Regions from separate parts of the Paenibacillus sp. cl141a genome, predicted to be linked through region 1. Evidence: predicted binding sites of a transcription regulator. Region 1 holds the regulator's gene; each other region holds the start of a gene.

Region 1 (6,392 bases):
CAGGCGCTGGATGACAATAAACATCTATTGATCGAAGCAGGCACGGGAACTGGCAAATCGCTTGGATATTTGCTGCCGTCGATCTATCAAAGCGTGAAGCAGGAACAGAAGGTTATGGTGAGCACGCATACGATCAACCTTCAAGAACAGCTGCGTGACAGGGATATTCCCCTGCTCACCCAGGTTGTTCCTTTTCCTTTTAAGGCGGCCATTTTCAAGGGCAGGGGACATTATTTGTGTTTGAGAAAATTTGAACATAAAATAAATAGAAGAGATTTTCATTCCCCGAAGGAAGACGTAATCACGGCGGCCCAGATGCTGGTCTGGCTGACCCAGACGGAGAACGGGGATGATGAAGAGCTAAACCTTGGCGGACGCGGAGGGGATTTCTGGGAAACCATCTCCAGCGATTCGGATTCTTGCCTTGGACGCGCCTGCCCTTGGTTCCGCAAATGCTATTATCACAGGGCCAAGCATGAAGCAGGCATTGCGGATGTCGTCATTACGAACCATTCGAAGCTGTTCACCGACGTGAAGGCGAATCATCAGCTGCTGCCAAGCTATGAGCGCCTCGTCATCGACGAAGCGCATCATCTTGAGGATGTCGCCGGCAAGCACCTTGGCTTGCAGATAAAGTATTTTTCGGTGGTCCATACCTTGACCCGCATGTACAAAGACAGCCGAAGCGGGCAGCTCCCGGCTCTGCGCCAGCTGCTGCAAGCTTCGCCGCACGAGAAGGCTGTCGAATGGTCTTCCGTCATCGACCGTTTGTACCCGGACCTGATTACCGCAAAAGAGAACTGGGATCGGCTCAGCGATCAATTGTTCGGACTGCTTCCGGAACGCGGAGACGCTTCTCCGGGAGATGCCGGCCAATTCTCGCTCCGCCTGTCCCCGCTTAAGAAGCCGAAGGATTGGGAATCGATGGCCGAACTGGAGCATCAAATTCATCTGACGCTGGGCGATGTCGTACGCAAGGGCGATAAGCTGATCGCCGAAATGAAGGAAGATTTGGATGACTATAGCGCAGACAGCCTGTTAACCGACCTATCGGGCCTGTTTAAGGACCTGGCCGCGCATCGCGAAGACCTGCGCTCCTTCATGGCCTTGAACGATGAGGGCACCGTCTACTGGATGGAGGCGAACGGCAATTTCCGCAGCAAATCGCTGCAGTTGTATGCCGTGCCCGTCGACGTGAGCACTCATTTGAAGGAATTGTTTTTTGACAAGAAACAAAGCGTGATTCTGACATCGGCGACCTTGTCGGTGGACAAATCGTTTCAGTTCATGATCGAGAACCTGGGTCTTCAGGAAGCGGCTGAAGCGGGGAACCTGAACACCGTTCAGCTCCCGTCCCCGTTTAATTACAGGGAACAGGCCCTACTTGTCGTGCCGCGCGATTTTCCGAGCGTGAAGGGATCGGTCGGGGATGCACTCTTTGTGAATACGCTGGTGAAGTCTTTGGCCGATACGGCCGTGGCTACGCATGGCCGCATGCTCGTCCTTTTCACTTCGTACCGGATGCTGCGCCAGGTGCACGAGCCGCTGAAAGAAGCGCTGGCATCAAGCGACATCACGGTATTGGGACAAGGTATGGACGGAACCAGCCGTACCAAGTTAATCCGAAGATTTCAGGACAGCAGCGCTTCCGTGCTGCTGGGCACCAGCTCCTTCTGGGAAGGGGTAGACATCCCGGGTGAGGCGCTGACTTGTCTAGCCATCGTCCGGCTGCCGTTCCAGCCGCCGAATCACCCCTTGGTCGAAGCCAAGAGCGAACTGCTGCAGCAGCAGAAGAAGAATCCCTTCATGAAGCTTTCGGTTCCGCAAGCGGTCATTCGTTTCAAACAGGGGTTTGGGCGCCTGGTGCGAACAGCACAAGATAAAGGGATCGTGATCGTGTACGATACCCGGGTCATTGAATCCTATTACGGGAAGTATTTCTTATATTCCTTGCCGGGGCCGAAGATGGAGCACATGCCGACAGAGGGGATCGTTCCCCGAATCTCGGAATGGCTGCAGGAAGAGGCAAGCGCGGGGAACCGAGCTGAATAAAGTGAAACCAAGCACGATCAACAAAAAAAGATGTAGTTATTAACCTATTATTAGGGGGAGCATGCATGAAATCGGAAAAAATTTCGGAAGCCGTGGTCCGCAGATTACCTGTATACTTGCGCTATTTGAATGAGCTTCAGAAAAGGGAGGTTTCCACGGTTTCCTCCCAGGAGCTGGGACAGAAGCTGGACCTCAATCCTGCTCAAATTCGTAAGGACCTGGCGTATTTCGGTGATTTTGGACGGAAAGGGATCGGATATGATGTTTCATATCTGATCGAGAAGATTCGCCAGATTCTGAAGCTGGACCAGAAGATCAATGTCGCATTGGTCGGGGCCGGTAATCTTGGACATGCATTATCGAATTACAATGCATTCCTGAAGGATAATATGAAGATTGTGGCGATTTTCGATTCGTATTCTCCCAAAGTTGGTATGAAAATTAACAATTTGGTCGTACAGCCGATGGAAGAGCTGGAGAAGACGGTTCATGAGCACGGCATTCGAATCGGGATTATCACCGTTCCGGATTTCGAAGCGCAGAACGTAGCGAATCAGCTTATCGCCTCAGGGATCGAGGCGATTCTGAACTTTGCGCCAACCATCCTGAAAGCCCCGGCCCATATCCGGATTCATACGGCTGATTTTACAACGGATTTGCAAAGTTTGGCCTATTATTTGGATAACGGCAAGGAGGATGCAGCACATGACAACAACGAAGTGGATGGTTAAGAACGGAACGTTTGCAGTACTAGGGGAAGGCCAATCCGTGCTTCGGGGATATATGGTGGTCGATAGCGACCGGATCACGTACCTGGGCGAAGAGGAGCCCGTCGTGGAAGAGGGAACAGAGATTATCGACGGAACCCATCTGTTTTTCCTGCCTGGATTGGTGAACACGCATGGACATGCCGCCATGTCGCTTCTCCGCGGTTATGGCGACGATCTGGCGTTGCAGGTATGGCTTCAGGAAAAAATGTGGCCGATGGAAGCCAAATTCACGTCAGACGACGTTTATTGGGGCACATCGCTCTCCGTGCTGGAGATGATCAAGGGCGGAACCACGACGTTTGTGGATATGTATGACCATATGGATCAGGTCGCGAAGGTTGTCCAGGACTCAGGAATGCGCGGCGTCCTGACGCGCGGCGTAATCGGTCTATGCCCGCCCGAGGTACAGCAGCAGAAGCTGGACGAAGCGGTGGCATTCGCGAAGGATTGGCATGGCAAGGCTGACGGCAGAATTACGACGATGATCTCGCCGCACGCGCCTTATACTTGCCCGCCGGATTTCATCGAAAAATTCGTTCAAGCATCCCATGACTTGAACCTGCCTTTGCATACCCATATGTCCGAAACGGAAACCGAAGTGGCTCAGAATGTTAAGGACTACGGGCTTCGCCCCGTTGCCCATTTGGAGAAGCTGGGCATGTTCTCCCGTCCTACGCTCCTCGCGCATGCCGTTCATCTGACCGATGAAGAAATCGAAGTCTTGGCCAAGCATCAAGTAGCCGTATCGCATAATCCCGGTAGCAATTTGAAGCTTGCCAGCGGAGTCGCCCGCGTACCTGCGCTGTTGAAAGCCGGTGTAACGGTGTCGCTCGGTACCGACGGACCTGCTAGCAACAATAACCTGGATATGTTCGAAGAGATGCGGCTGGCTGCCCTGATCCATAAAGGAGTAAGCGGGGATCCGACGGCCATTCCGGCCTCCGAAGCGCTTCGAATGGGTACGGAGTACGGAGCCAAGTCCGCTTTCCTTGAGGATATCGGTACGCTCGCGGTAGGTATGAAAGCCGATATGATCGCTTTGAATACGGATCAGGCGCATTTCCTTCCGCGGACCGACTATATTTCTCACGCGATTTACTCTGCCAGCGCGAAGGATGTAGAGCATGTATGGGTTGACGGCAAGCAGGTGGTGAAGAATGGCGCGAGCCTTACGCTCGACGAGGAACGCATCCGCCGGGAAGCGCAGCGTGCATTTGAGCGTCTTACAACCCTCTAGGGAATAATCAAGGGGAGCGAGGAAGACGGATTTGAAGAAAAAAACGAAGTGGATATTGCTGAGCGTGTCCGGCGTCCTGCTGCTATTGCTTGGCCTACAGCTCTATTATTCCTATGTTATGAAAGATACGTGGAATGAAGAAAGAATGGCGATCCTTGCAGCGAAACAGCATGGCCAATTGGTCTCGTCCGACAAGACCTATAAATCGGTATGGGGCGAGGACAATAACTACTGGGTGGTCAGCGGGAAAGATAAAGACAATCAAGACCGTATGGTTTGGGTGAAGTTTACGGACGATAACGTTCCTGTTGAAGGGGCGGATGCCGTTCAGTCCGTGTTATTGAATACGGGCCTGTCAGAGGACGTGATGCGGGACCAGATCCGTAACGAAATGCCGGGTGCGGTCATCAAGCGATTGCTGCCGGGAATGTATGAAGGCGAGTATGCCTGGCAGCTGCAATATGAAAACAACGGACAGCGAGGTTACCGATTCTATCGTTTTCAAGACGGAAACGCCATCGGAAATGATATTATTCTTCCTAATCAATAAGAAAACAAATAACAAGGCGTCCCTTATAGGGATGCCTCTTTGGCACATAAACATGTAAGCGCATACAGAAATAAATTGGAAAAACTGTTCTAAATATTTTCACAGACAAGCATGAAAAAGTATATAAGATGTGATATACTCGTACTTGTACGAATTGAGCAGATCAATTACATGCGTCGCAATATATCGCTGTTATATGTATTATTGTGCTGCGATTGCTATACAAAATTTCATATTGGAATTGAAGGAGGAACTTCATGAAACTGCGCATTGTACCTATCATGCTGACTGTCGTGATCTCAGCATCAGTCCTCTTTGGCGGTTGGTTTCTGTATCGGCAGATGGCTTTGCAGAATCCGCTCGCAACGGTTGTGTCACAATACGATGGCGTGAAAAGTTCTCATATAGATATTAAACAGGATACCGTGACTTTGAATCTTGATTTGGCTCCGGATGCGAATTTACAAGGTCTGGTTCAGCATATTAAGCAGGAAGGCAAGTCCGTGATCGGCAAGCGGGAATTGAGAATCCAGGTGGAGGACCATTCCTCGGGAGCATTGGATCAATGGTGGGAGCAAGCGATGCTGTCGGTTGCCGAAGCGATGGACAATAAGCAGTATACCGATATTCAATCATCGCTCGAGCAGCTGGCTGCCCAGTCGCCGAATTTGAAAGCAAAAGCAACGATCGATGACACCAATGTCTATGTCAGCTTGTCAGACGGCAAGTCTGGTAAATTTATAATCTTGCCGCGTCAACCTGGCAAAATGGAGGTGTGGAATCATGCCTAAACTAGCAAAAGAAATCATGTTAGGCTTCATTCCGGTATTGTTGGTATTCCTTGTGTTTGTCGGCGTGAATATCGTGCCTCTCTTAATAGCGGCAGGACTCGTAGGCGGCTTGCTGTTTATAGCCAAGATGAAGGGCGGCATCGCGGTTGGTGCCGGAAATGAGCGAAAGCGGAAGAAGAGCGGTCCGGCCAAGCTGACGTTCGAGGAAATCGGCGGGCAGGATAACGCTAAGCAGGAGCTGCGGGAAGCATTGGATTTTCTGATTCGTCACGAAGATATCAAGAAATTCGGCATACGTCCATTGAAGGGGATTCTTCTCACAGGGCCTCCGGGAACAGGGAAGACCTTGATGGCCAAGGCCGCTGCCCATTATACCGATTCTATATTTGTCGCTGCTTCCGGCAGTGAATTCGTGGAGATGTATGTGGGCGTCGGTGCTGGGCGTATCCGGGATTTGTTCAAGGATGCCCGCAACCGCGCGGCCAAAGAAAACAAGCAAAATGCCATCATCTTCATCGATGAGATTGACGTCATCGGCGGTAAACGCGAAGGCGGCCAACAGCGAGAGTACGACCAAACGCTGAATCAGCTGCTGACCGAAATGGACGGCATCTATTCGCAGGACACGCCTCGCATTCTGGTGATCGCCGCAACGAACCGTAAAGAAATGCTGGATAGCGCGCTGCTGCGTCCAGGACGATTCGACCGCCATATTCAAGTGGATCTGCCTGATAAGAAGGGACGGACGCATATTTTGAACCTGCATGCGGGCAATAAGCCGCTGCATCAAGATGTCGACCTGGAGAAAATAGCAGAGGAAGCTTACGGCTTCTCGGGTGCACAGCTGGAGAGCGTCATGAACGAAGCCGCCATCTATACGATGCGCGAGAACGAACAATTTATCCATCAGCGTCATCTGTCCATGGCGATTGATAAGGTCATGATGGGCGAGCGTTCCGACCGTGAATCGAATTTGGAAGAGAAAAAGCGTG
Region 2 (6,392 bases), on a different contig from region 1:
GCGAAGGTTGAGCATTGTCCATATTCCGCAAGTGGGTCATTCCTTTCAAACCGAATACAATCCATAATCGCGGTATAAGAAAAAAGCCGCTTTCCTTTCAATGTATCACGCATTGAAAAGGGATACAAACCATCTTTTAAATGATTTTCCATTATTCTGGATATTAGCCTATAAACTGAATCCGATTTTTTATAACTTGAAGAAAGGCTGGTGGAGCATATGAGCGTTCAATTCCAAGATGTTCGTCTGCCATCGGGTCAGGTGACGGGTATCGTGCTTGCTGGAGGAGCCTCCCGGAGAATGGGGAGAAACAAGGCGCTGCTGCCCATGGAGGGGATGAGTTTGATTGAACGGACGGTCCACGCGCTGGACAAAGTCAGCGGACGGGTGATCCTGTCTACCAATGACCCGGGACCTTATCAATTCCTCGGCTTGGAATGCGTCCCCGATCTATATGTCGGACAAGGTCCGATGGCGGGCCTTCATGCCGCCCTGAAGTCTTCCCGGAGCACATGGAATCTGATCGCAGCTTGCGATATGCCTTACATCCACGAGCGGTTTCTTCAGGGACTGCTGGATCTTGCGAACATGCAGGACACCGCCGACGCTATAATCCCGGTCGTGGAAGGAAGGATGCATCCACTGCTGGCAGCGTATCGCAGAGAGGCCGCGGAAAGCCTTGAGCGCAGGCTGATGCGGAGGCAGCTCCGCATGGTGGAGTGGGTGCAGGAGCTGAATGTCGTTTTTGCGAATGAGGAGGAATTAGCGGAAGTGACCGGCCTTGATCCGAGCCGAATCTTATTTAACATGAATACGCCCGTGGATTACGAGGCCGCAGGCGGTCTGCTGAATACGGAAGAATGATCGATCCCCTGCATGCATTCTATAAAAATAGCCCCGCCATTCAAATGCTTGGCGGGGCTTTCTAGTATATATAAGGCGGTTTGCTTTGGCTATGCTGATTCTGCTCTCATGCTCGGAGCAGAAGCTCATCCGCCGATCTGCGACATGCGCCGGACCGTAGGAGTATGGCTTTGGGCCTTTTTCTCCAGCGCGAGCGCCATTTCATGATTCAGCGGCTTGGCGCCGAGCGCTTTGCGGAACAGGTTCGCCACCGCCGAAGGGTCATCGATGACGCGGCGCACGTTAAATTCGTCCGACCAGTACAGGCAGGCCTTGATATGGCCGTCGGCCGTCAGCCTGAGCCGGTTGCAGGAATCGCAAAAATGATCGCTGACCGGATGGATCAAACCGAACGTTCCCGTTGCTCCAACCACCTTCATGTTGCGCGAAGGACCATTGCCGGAAGGGCCCTGCTCTTCTTGAATGGCCCAGCCGGCCTCTTGGCACACTTCGGATACCCGGCTCAGCGGCAGGTACGAATCCCGCCAGGTATCGGACGCTTGGCCGATCGGCATGTATTCAATAAAGCGGACATGAAGGGGACGATCAAGCGTCAGGGCGATAAAGTCGCGAATCTCGTCCTCATTGAAGCCCTTCATTAACACCATGTTCAGCTTGATCGGATTCAGGCCGGCTTCATAAGCGGCTTCAATGCCTTCAAGCACTTTATGCACCCGGCCGCCGCGCGTGATGCGAGCGTAACGCTCTTCCTGAAGCGAATCCAGGCTGATGTTGATGCGGGTGAGTCCCGCTTCCTTCAGCAGGCGGGCCTTGGATGGGAGCATGATCCCGTTGGTGGTGAGGGATATATCTTGAATTCCTTCAATGGAAGCAATTTGATGGACCAAGGTTTCCAGATCCTTGCGCACAAGCGGCTCGCCGCCGGTAAGACGTACTTTGGAGACGCCCATGGGGGCCAGAACGCGCATGATTGCGGCGATCTCTTCATAGCTCATTATCTGATCGTGAGGTTGGAATTCCATCCCTTCTTCCGGCATACAATATACACAACGAAGATTGCACCGATCCGTCACCGAGATTCGAATATAATCATGAACACGACCGAAGGAATCTTTAAGCGGTTCGATCATGGAAATCCCCCTTTTACTAGCGTGCATGGTCACATTGTAGCCATTCCCCGAACAGGAGTCAATGCATTGTAAGGGTCATGTTAGCCGGACAAGCCGCACGGATAAGTTCAAGGATTTGTGAGAAGTATCACAGAAAACGCTTTCTAAATCATGTATATTGGACCTGTGGACCAAAGCTTTCTCCCCTTGAAAGCGAGTAGTGACATTCTAGATTTCCGAAAGTTTCCTGATTTTTCCGAAATTTTCGGAAATCATTTCAAACTGCTTTCATTAGACGTTCATCTAAGATATACTGTCAAGGATATCACATCCAACAAGAAAGGTTACCAATAGGAGGTTCGATATGGCGATATCACCTGTTCAAACTTTGGAGGTGCCTGACGTCTGTCACAGGTGGCTTGAAAACCGGGGGACGGTCTATGAGCTGCTGATTGATTTTTTGGGCAATTGGCCCAGCTTGTCTATGATTGCGGAATGGAGCCGCGGGAGCGGAATTAGCAAGGCGGCGGAGTGTTCGAAGGCCGGTACGGATCTAATGAAATATTTATGCGGACGCTCGCCTGAGGAATTAGTTCGGATTTGCGAATATGAGGGGGCGGAATACCGCCGGCTGCTTCAGCAGTCCAAACCTCGCCAGGCCGCGGAATCCCATTATACGAAGGATGGATGCGCTCAGGATTTGGCCGATTGTTATGCATCCGCCGGTGTTGCCTTTAATAAACTGCATGGCGAAGCGGACGATCATATAGCCATTGAACTGGAATTTATGACGCTGCTTCATGACCGTATGCTGAACAATACGTATTGTGAAGATAGCATGTTGCAATTAATGGAGGTACAAGAGCAATTTCTGGAGGAGCATCTGTTGTCATGGGTGCCATCCCTCTGCAAGGATCTGAAGGGGTCCACGCAAAGCCCGCTATACCAGTCGTTATTCAGCCTGCTGGAGGAATTCCTCGCGCAGGATCTGAACATGCTGAAGACCTGGAAGCATTCCAAAGAAGCCATACTGGTGCATTAGCGCCAGAATCATATCATCACCACCAAACACAAACAACGCCCTGGCTTCCTTGTATTAGGAAGGCCGGGGCGTTTGGTGTTCTAATTAATCTTCGATTCTTTTCTTGCTGAACTTCATCAGGAACTCGTACACGATCGGTACAACCACGAGCGTCAGCAGTGTGGAACTGATCAGGCCGCCGATAACCGTGATGCCGAGTCCTTTCGAGATAATGCCTGCGCTGCTCTCCCAGCCGAATACGAGAGGCAGGAGCGCGCCGATGGTTGCCAGTGCCGTCATCAGAATCGGACGAAGACGGGTGGCGCCGGCTTCGAGCAGGGCTTCGCGCGTGCTCATTCCTTCGCGTTCCATATGGATCACACGGTCGATCAACACGATCGCGTTCGTCACAACGATACCGATCAGCATGAGTACGCCCATCAGTGCAGACACGTTCAGTGTTTCGCCTGTGACGAGCAGGCCTATGATAGCGCCGATGACAATGAACGGCAGCGAGAACAGGATGGCGAATGGAGCGAGTCCCCCGCCAAACGTAACCACGAGTACAAAGTATACGATAGCGATGGCCGCCAGCATGGCGAGCCCAAGCTGTCCGAAGGTTTCGTTAATTTGCTCGGTGACGCCTCCGAATTGGACGGACACGCCGTCTGGAAGCTCAAGCTTGTTCACTTCGGTCTCCAGGTTGGTCGAAGCCGAGCCTACGTCGCTGGACAGGATGTCGGCTGTGACACTCACAACCATTTTACCGTCGATGCGCGTAATGGAATCCGGAGTGGTTCCTTTTTCCACCTTGGCCACATCCTTGATCGGTACTTCGATGCCAAGCGGAGAGGTCACGGTTTCGTTCTCGATTTCCTTAATGCTCTTATAGGTTTTGCTGTCCGCTTCAATGTAAACATTGTAGGTTTTGTCTTCGATCTTGACTTCGGTCAAGACCGGACGTTCCCGTACCGGGGCCAGCTTCATCGCTAGTTGTCCGGCCGTCAGGCCCAGTGAGCTGAGCTTCTCTTGATCGGCTACCAGCGTGTACTGCTCAAACGCTTCGGACAAGCTGGTTTCCGCATTTTCAAACGTTGCGGTATCCTTGTTCGCAAGCTCTGCGATTTGATCGGCCACCGGCTTGATCTGCTCCAGCGAGTCGCCGAAGACGTTCACCGTCAACTGGCTGCCGCCAAAGGCGCCGGCTGCCATGTCCATATTGGACCAAGTGCCGTCCGGCACTTCCTTGGCAAGATCTTCGATGAGCGTCTTTTTGACATCTTCGAAGTTTTTCGTATCCGGATCATACATAACGTAGAACAATCCTGAATTGGCGGAGCCCATGCCCAGCGGATTGCTTCCGCCGATGGAGTATTGCATCGATTGCACGCCTGGTTGATCCAGGATCAACTTCTCGGCTTTTAAGGCTCGATCCTCAACATCCTCCAGCATTACGCCAGGCTCAGGTGAATAGGTGACCATCGCGTATTTGTCTTCCTGTTCCGGAATAAAGCTTACGCCCAGGTACTTGGTCAAGAATAAGCTTCCAACGAGCAGCACGATGGCTGCCAGGAAGGTAATCGCTTTGTGATTCAAGGTCCATTTCAAGATGGAGCGATAACCGCGGGCCATGGCACCCGGCTTCTCTTCATGATCATGTGTGTTCTTCAAGCCTTTGCGGAACAAGCTGTGCGCCATGGCAGGTACGAGCGTAATCGCCACGACCAGGGAAGCAAGCAGGGCAAAGACCATCGTCAATGCAAACGGCATGAACAGCTCTCCTACCATGCCGCTGACCAATGTAAGCGGCAGGAATACTGCGATGGTCACGATGGTGGAGGACATGATCGGCACAAACATTTCGCGCGTAGCGGCGCTGATGAGCTCTCGGCCCTTCAATTTCTCGGTCGAGAGGGACATGCGCCGGTAAATATTCTCGATAACCACGATGGAGTCATCGACAACCCGGCCGATGGCAACGGTCATGGCACCGAGCGACATCATGTTCAAGGTGATATCCATTTGCTTCAGGCACAGAACCGCAATCAGCAGGGACAGCGGGATCGAAATGATCGAAATAATCGTCGAACGGATGTTGCGCAGGAAGACCATAATAATCAGAACGGCGAACAACGCACCGAATAATGCCTTGGAAAGCATCGTATGGACAGAGTCCTCAATCGGCTTGCCTTGGTCCAGCATGATCGTCAGATCCATGCCCGGATACAGGCCTCTCAATTCTTCGGCCTTGTCTTTGACCTGGTTCACGACGTCAACCGTGTTGGCATCGTTTGCTTTTACGATTTGAATACCGATCGATTCCTTCCCGTTGGTGCGGGAGATGGATTCCGAGGAGCCGATCACTTCAATGTTGGCAATCTCGCTCAGTTTGACGGTTGGAATGCCGGTTGGCATACCAGGAGCACTATTTTGTCCACCAGCGCCAGCACCGGCAGCGGCTTCAGCGCCAGCGCCAGGCACGGCTTGCTGACCGGCACCTGCAGCATCGCCAGGCGGCTGTTGCTGCTGGCCTGCACCGGCATTCGGAGCACCGGCGCCGGCAGACGCATCCGCCCCGCCGCCACCCGGAATGACGGGAATGGCGATATTCTTCAGATCGTCGATGCCGATGATGCCGCCATCAACGGCAACGGCTTTTTGGGACTTCTCCATTTCGAACATGCCGAGCGGAGCGTACAGCGCCGAACCTTGCACGATACCTTTGACGGTATCCTCGGTCAGGCCAAGCTCGCTCATTTTGTCCTGGTTAAACTTAAGCTGTACCTCATTCACGAATTGGCCGGCTACCTGGATGGAAGCAACTCCGTCCAAATCCTCCAGCTCGGGAACGATGTCATTCTCCGTGATGCGGGTCAATTCATCCAATTCCATATTGTCCTTGTTAGCAATGCTTAACGAGACAACCGGCATGGAGCTCATGCTGAATTTGGATATGGTAGGTTTCTGGGCGTCGTCAGGCAGCTTTACCTCGTTGATGGCTTCGCGAACAGCCGCCGTAGCGTTGTCCAGATCACTGCCATAATCAAACTCAACCATGACATTCGCTGCATTCTCCATGGAAGTGGAGGTTACGGTTTTGACGCCGTCGATATTGCGGAGTCTCGTCTCGAGCGGTTTGGTTACATCCTCCACAACGCCTTCGGGAGATGCACCAGGATAAATGGCGGTGACACTCAAGAACGGAACGTTAATATCCGGAATGGTTTCTTGCTTCATCGTCAGTCCGCCGTACAATCCACCGAAGCTGACGATGATGGTCAGCAGCCAGATCGCAAACTTGTTGCGCAGCGAGAAATTGATAATTCCTTTCATTAGGCGATTCTCTCTCCTCTCCAAACTCTATGTCTCTAATTTGAACGAATTCCCCTGCATCATGC
Region 3 (6,392 bases), on a different contig from region 1:
CCGCACGACCAATGATATCGAGAATGTCTCCGGTACGTTGAACCAAAGCGTAACCCAGTTCATCTCCAGCGTCCTGTCCCTGATCGGATCGCTTGCCATCATGCTGTACCTCAACGTATGGCTTACACTGCTCAGCATGGTGACCGTTCCGCTCGTTATGCTGTTCACGAAGACGGTGGCAAGCCGGACAAGGAAGCATTTTTCCAAGCAGCAAAGCTTGCTGGGCGAGCTTAACGGATTCATTGATGAGACCGTTTCGGGCCAAAAGGTCGTGCAGGTATATCGCCGCGAACGGCATGCCGCCGCCCAGTTTGATGACATGAACAAAAAGCTGACGGATGCCAGCATTCAAGCCCAGATCTATTCGGGCACGGTCGGGCCGGTTATGAACGTGCTGAATAACGTCAGTTTTGCCTTGATTGCAGCGGTTGGCGGCTACATGGCTTTCAAGGATTTCACGACCGTCGGGGTCGTCGTTGCATTTCTGAATTATTCGAAGCAGTTTCAACGGCCTTTGAACGATCTGGCGAACCAGTTCAACCTGGTGCAGTCCGCGGTTGCCGGGGCAGAACGGGTCTTTGAGATTATCGATACGGAGTCCGAATACCAAGGCAATGAACAGATGAAAAAAGCGGACGAAATGTATGGCGAGGTACGATTTGATCATGTGTCCTTCAGTTATAAGGAAGGTGTCCCGATTCTGAGGGATGTTTCGCTTACCGCCCGGCCGGGTGAGACCGTTGCGCTCGTCGGTCCGACAGGCGCCGGCAAAACCACCATCATCAATCTCCTCACCCGTTTCTATGAGATTGATGATGGCGTAATCACCATAGATGGCAGCGATATCCGCCAACTGGATAAGGACAGTCTGCGCAGTCAGCTGGGGATCGTGCTTCAGGATGCTTATGTATTCTCGGCATCGATCCGGGAGAACATTCGTTATGGCCGGCTGGATGCCACGGATCAAGAGATCGAAACCGCCGCCAAGCTTGCCAATGCGCATGACTTCATCATGAAGCTGCCCGATGGCTATGATACGCAGCTCCTGTCGGGCGGCGGCAACCTGAGCCAGGGCCAGCGGCAGCTCTTGACGATCGCTCGCGCCGTGCTTGCCGATCCCGTTATTCTGATTCTCGACGAGGCAACCAGCAGCATCGATACCCGAACCGAGATGCATATTCAGACCGCCATGCGCGCCCTGATGCGAGGCCGGACCAGCTTTGTCATCGCCCATCGTCTCAGCACGATCCGCGAGGCCGACCAGATTCTTGTCATGAATCATGGCGGAATCGCGGAGCGCGGCACACATGAAGAGCTGCTGGCCAAGCGCGGCTTCTACTACGAGTTGTACAACAGCCAATTTAAGCTGACCAGCTAACGGGTGTTGAAAGTTTTCTTATGCTGCAACCGGCAAAATCATATAAGGCCCGATTCAAGAGAATCGGTCCTTTTTTTTACCCTTAAGAGAAAACATCATGTCCTTCTTGCACGACTCGACCGGCATTGCTCACGATCCGCTTCACGGTCCCAATGATCCATTCCATCTCCACGTATTGGTTGCCCGGCGCGTTGTATTCGACGCCCCAATATCCCCGATAGCCCCCGGCGAGCAGGCTGCGCACCTTCTCCTCCGCACCGCTATCGATACTTCACCGTCTCCAAATAACCGAACACGTCCATTTTGCCGTCGAGAAACGTGTTATAAAAGAATAGCCGCCAATCGAATTGTTCATCGCAGTACCTCGTCCTATTCCCGGGTTACATACAAACTCACCATATTTTCTATCCATTAATAGGCATGAAATCTCAATCCCTTCTATATTCCTCCTAACTAGGTTTGAATCAAATGAAGCACGAGATAAGCGGCCGTCCCCCACATAATCACCGCCGATATTCGGTTCAACGCGAACAGCATCCTGCCTGACGTATCCATTCTTCCGGCCGCCCTGCCGACAATTCCGAGTCCCAGAAACCACAGCCAGGAGACAGCGATGCATACAACGGTAAAAATCATTTTGTCCGCCCCTTCATATTGAAGCGAGCTCGTGCCGATAACGCCCATCGTGTCCAGAACCGCATGCGGATTTAGCAGCGATACGGACATGGCAAATACGATTTGCTTCTTGGGAGTGAACGAACGGGCGCTTTCCGGATCCTGACCTAAAGGGCTACTCCTCCACGTCGCCGCTCCCATATAGACCAGAAAGCAGATTCCCAATGTAAATAACGTCATTTTGATCCATTCATATTCCAAAACGATCACGGATACGCCCAATACCGCCAATGAAATCAGCAGCGTATCGCATAACGATGCGGTAATAATGACGGGCAGCGCCCTAATAAACCGGGGTTGGACGACACCTTGATTAAATACGAACACATTCTGCACGCCCAAGGGAAGAATGAGGCCAAGAGCCAGAATGAATCCATGAAGTATAACGCCAATCATTTGAAAACAAACCTCCAGTACATATTTTCACCATTGTAAAGGAAGTGCTTGACTGCGTCTCCAACCAATTGGTTGGCATTCGACCCAACCAATGATGTATACTGGGCATGATTCTATAGAACGTTTGTCAGAAAGCAGGTTGTCCATGACAGAAGAATGGAAATTGAATAAAGCTTCCCAAGTGCCTCTGCATCGGCAAATTTATGATTACATGAAGAGCCGAATCATGAACGGGGAAGGGCCGGTCGGATCCCGACTTCTCCCGCAGAGGGAGCTTGCCGCCAAATTTCAAGTCAACCGCAGCACCATCGTTTATGCCTTGGGTGAACTTGCGGCTGACGGTTTCATAGAATCCCGGGTGGGACAAGGCACGGTTATTGTTAACAATACTTGGAGCGTACTGGCAGCCACGCCCCCGCCTGATTGGAATCAATACGTGAAATCCGGCTCCTATCAGCCGAACATCCATATGATCCAGCAGATCAACCGCGCGGAAACCGATCCGGATGTGATCCGACTCGGAACTGGCGAGCTTTCGCCTGAGCTCCTTCCGACCGTCCAAATGCGGGAGATGTTTAACGGCAGCATGTCCAGCCGTTTCACTTTGGGATATTCGGAACCGAAAGGCAGCATATACTTAAGGGAAATCATCAGCGATTATTTGTATAAGAAGGGGATATCCGCCTCTCCTTCTTCCATTCTTATCGTCTCCGGCGGGCTGCAGGGCTTGCAGCTTATTTCCCTGGGGCTGCTGCATCACGGTTCCGCCATCCTGGTGGAGAATCCCACTTACCTGAACTCGATTCATGTATTTCAGTCGGCTGGCATGCATTTGCACGGCATCCCGATGGATGCCAAAGGGATCAGAACGGAATCTATCGGAAGGCTCAAGCGTCAGCACAGAGCCGCCCTGCTCTACACGATCCCTTCCTTTCATAACCCTACAGGCACCATGATGTCTTCCGACAGAAGGACGGAGCTGCTGCAAATCTGTGCCCAAGAAAGATTGCCCGTCATCGAGGATGATGTGTATGGCGATTTATGGTTGGATACTCCCTCTCCGCCCCCTTTGAAAGCTTCGGATAAACAAGGACTCGTGCTCTATATGGGCAGCATGTCCAAAACCCTCGGGCCCGGTCTGCGCATCGGATGGGTCGTCGGGCCGGAGCCTGTCATCGATCGGCTGTCCGACATTAAAATGCAGACCGATTACGGGTCCAGCTCGCTGTCCCAGCATGCTGTCGCGGAGTGGCTCTCGAGCGGATCCTATGAGAAGCATCTCGTTCAGATCCGGACAGAGCTGATGAAGCGCAGAGACTTTACGCTGTCGTTGCTGGAACGATATTTTCAAGATATTGCCCACTGGAATAAACCCCAAGGCGGATTTTATGTTTGGCTCCGCATCGCAAAGCCGATCTCCATTCGTACGTTATTCGAGCAGGCATTGAAGGAAGGCCTGCTGCTCAATCCCGGAAATATTTATGACCGTAACGACCAGCAGCATCTGCGATTATCTTTTGCCTACGTCTCCTACGATCAACTGGAGAAGGGACTTATCCGGCTTGCGGAGCTAATTCGCCTCCATGTGTTGTAAACAGCAGTTGAAGCCCCATATTATGACGAACCCATTCTCCCCCACCCTCTGACTCGGATTGGAGGCGAAAAGGCATAAACGGCGGAGAGCCGGTAAGCGGCTTCCCGCCAGGATGGAATAAACTAGCAGAACGCACGGGTTCGTTGCATCCGTGCTCGCGGGCCACAAGGAGATTACGGAAAATACCGACGTTGCGAGCAGTGTGACAAATAGCATTGCAGGCCTGGCGCGGAATAACGGCGCCATAAAGAAGTCCGTGACAAAAATGGCGACTCTCCCTAATCGCCAAGGCTATTGATCCGGATCAACATGCTGGAGCACAGGGATGAAGGCGCATAGCCAGCTCAAAACAAGAAATAAAAACCATATCCAGAACGACCGCACTGGCCCTCCTCTCTTTCCTGTCAAGCGTTGCACAATCCCCAGCAAAATATCTCGTTCCAATTTTTAGTTATATCCTATCACAAGCCTCTTCGATCCTTTTGGTTAAATAAGTAAACTGGAAATAAAAATCGACTTCGATTTTATTGTGAAAAATTATACTTTCTCGTCTAAACCCTTATCAGTACTGGGATTTATTCGGCAGGTTAAGGAGCCGAAAGCGGTGAAAAACAGGCCCGGAATTGTGACGAAACTGGTAACTCTCGTGAATATTTGAACAAAGTATGAACTGCCTCAAAACCGCGCCACTACAATGATTTCGCTCACAACCCTCCCCTTTTGTAACAAATTGAACACATAAAATTACATACATTGACACGAATATGGATTTATCTGTTATTTATACAAGTTTATGTGTTTTGCAAAGCCGATCGGAACTTTCTACTATAGATGTGTCAGTAACATTGAATCGAACGAACGTTTCAAGGAAAGGGGTACACCATGAACAAAAGAGGGCCGTTATTTGCATTGTTTTTATGCTTTACCTTGCTCTTATCGGGCTGCAGCTCGCTCACGGTATTAGATCCGAAAGGACCGGCTGCCAGAACCCTATCCGATACAATCATATTCTCTATTCTCATGATGGTCGGAATCCTAGCGGTAGTTTACGCGCTTTATATCTACATGCTCACGAAATATCGAGCCAAGAAATCCAACGAAGGTTACGAACCGCCTCATGAAGAAGGCAACAAATGGCTGGAAATTCTGTGGACTGCCATTCCGATCCTGATCGTTGCCGTGCTCTCGGTCGTAACCGTCAAAACGACGGTGGCCGTCGAGAATGTGCCTGAAGGCTACGAGAACCAAGAGCCTCTGGTCATTTATGCTTCCTCTTCGAACTGGAAATGGCACTTCAGCTATCCGGAAGAAGGAATCGAAACCGTCAATTACGTTAACATTCCGACCAATCGTCCGATCGAGTTCCGACTGTATTCGTTCGGTCCGATCACAAGCTTCTGGATTCCTCAGCTTCATGGACAGAAGTACGCAATGAGCGACATGATTACCAAGCTGAACATGGTTGCCGACGTACCGGGTTCGATGATGGGCCGTAATGCGAACTTCAACGGCGAAGGCTTTGCCCATATGGATTTCGAAGCTCTTGCCATGACCTCTGCCGAGTATGATGAGTGGGTTCAGGATGTAAAGGATACCGCGCCTGAACTGAAGGAAGATGAGTTCAAGAAGCTTCTGGAGACCGCGCATGTCGGACGAATGACCTTCTCTAACACGCATCTGGAATTCAGCCCGCCGCCATCTGAAGACCATCACCATGGCGGTGACGTCAACGGCAATGAGGAGCATCAGGACCATAAAGACGTCCACCCGGATCCTGCAACAACGGAAGAAACGGAATTTGACAGCGAAACGAACGTGGATCCAAACGAACCGCTGCCAAACTTCCCGGCTGAAGAAAGCCCAAATCATCAGCATGATGGACATTAAATCGGTGAGTGAAACGTTGTTCACCCGATCTACTTCATACATCCAGAAAGGAGCTAGGCCTTTATGAAATGGGACGAATTTTTCGTTACCGGTGATCCGTTAATTTACGGCGCCATGGTGAGTATCGTGCTCGTCTCGCTCGCAATCCTCTTCGGCTTGACCTATTACAAGAAGTGGGGATATATGTGGCGGGAATGGCTGACGACCGTGGATCACAAAAGAATTGGTGTCATGTACATCATCTGTGCATTGATCATGCTGTTCCGCGGGGGCGTCGACGCGATCATGATGCGTGCGCAGACCGCCGCACCGGAGATGAAGTTTCTGACCGGTCAGCATTATAATGAAGTATTCACGACTCACGGGGTCATCATGATCCTCTTTATGGCCATGCCGTTTATTTTCGGTCTGATGAACGTCATCGTTCCGCTCCAGATCGGTGCCCGTGACGTTGCATTCCCT

What was found. The regulator Rex, encoded in region 1, represses fermentation and respiration genes when NADH is low (regulators of the CRP and FNR family bind a similar motif). The targets are predictions, from matches to a motif close to TTGTGAAATATTTCACAA.
Region 2: a site for Rex is predicted at 2,110-2,127, ahead of BMX45_RS11965 (TorD/DmsD family molecular chaperone). Genes of this name have one in related genera too.
Region 3: a site for Rex is predicted at 4,688-4,705, ahead of qoxA (cytochrome aa3 quinol oxidase subunit II). Genes of this name have one in related genera too.

The regions. Positions count from the first base shown of each region.
Region 1 is NZ_FNZO01000006.1:115,721-122,112, reverse strand. It holds gene dinG (ATP-dependent DNA helicase DinG) at 1-2,052, shown strand, start outside; gene BMX45_RS17965 (redox-sensing transcriptional repressor Rex) at 2,118-2,783, shown strand; gene BMX45_RS17960 (amidohydrolase) at 2,758-4,059, shown strand; gene BMX45_RS17955 (cell wall elongation regulator TseB-like domain-containing protein) at 4,091-4,609, shown strand; gene BMX45_RS17950 (hypothetical protein) at 4,867-5,400, shown strand; gene BMX45_RS17945 (AAA family ATPase) at 5,393-6,392, shown strand, end outside.
Region 2 is NZ_FNZO01000003.1:446,757-453,148, forward strand. It holds gene BMX45_RS11950 (MFS transporter) at 1-22, opposite strand, end outside; gene BMX45_RS11955 (molybdenum cofactor guanylyltransferase) at 220-864, shown strand; gene moaA (GTP 3',8-cyclase MoaA) at 990-1,994, opposite strand; gene BMX45_RS11965 (TorD/DmsD family molecular chaperone) at 2,338-3,015, shown strand; gene BMX45_RS11970 (efflux RND transporter permease subunit) at 3,100-6,327, opposite strand; gene BMX45_RS11975 (TetR/AcrR family transcriptional regulator) at 6,355-6,392, opposite strand, start outside.
Region 3 is NZ_FNZO01000008.1:101,780-108,171, forward strand. It holds gene BMX45_RS20905 (ABC transporter ATP-binding protein) at 1-1,378, shown strand, start outside; gene BMX45_RS31410 (hypothetical protein) at 1,461-1,622, opposite strand; gene BMX45_RS20910 (LysE/ArgO family amino acid transporter) at 1,832-2,449, opposite strand; gene BMX45_RS20915 (MocR-like pyridoxine biosynthesis transcription factor PdxR) at 2,595-4,043, shown strand; gene qoxA (cytochrome aa3 quinol oxidase subunit II) at 4,926-5,930, shown strand; gene qoxB (cytochrome aa3 quinol oxidase subunit I) at 5,994-6,392, shown strand, end outside.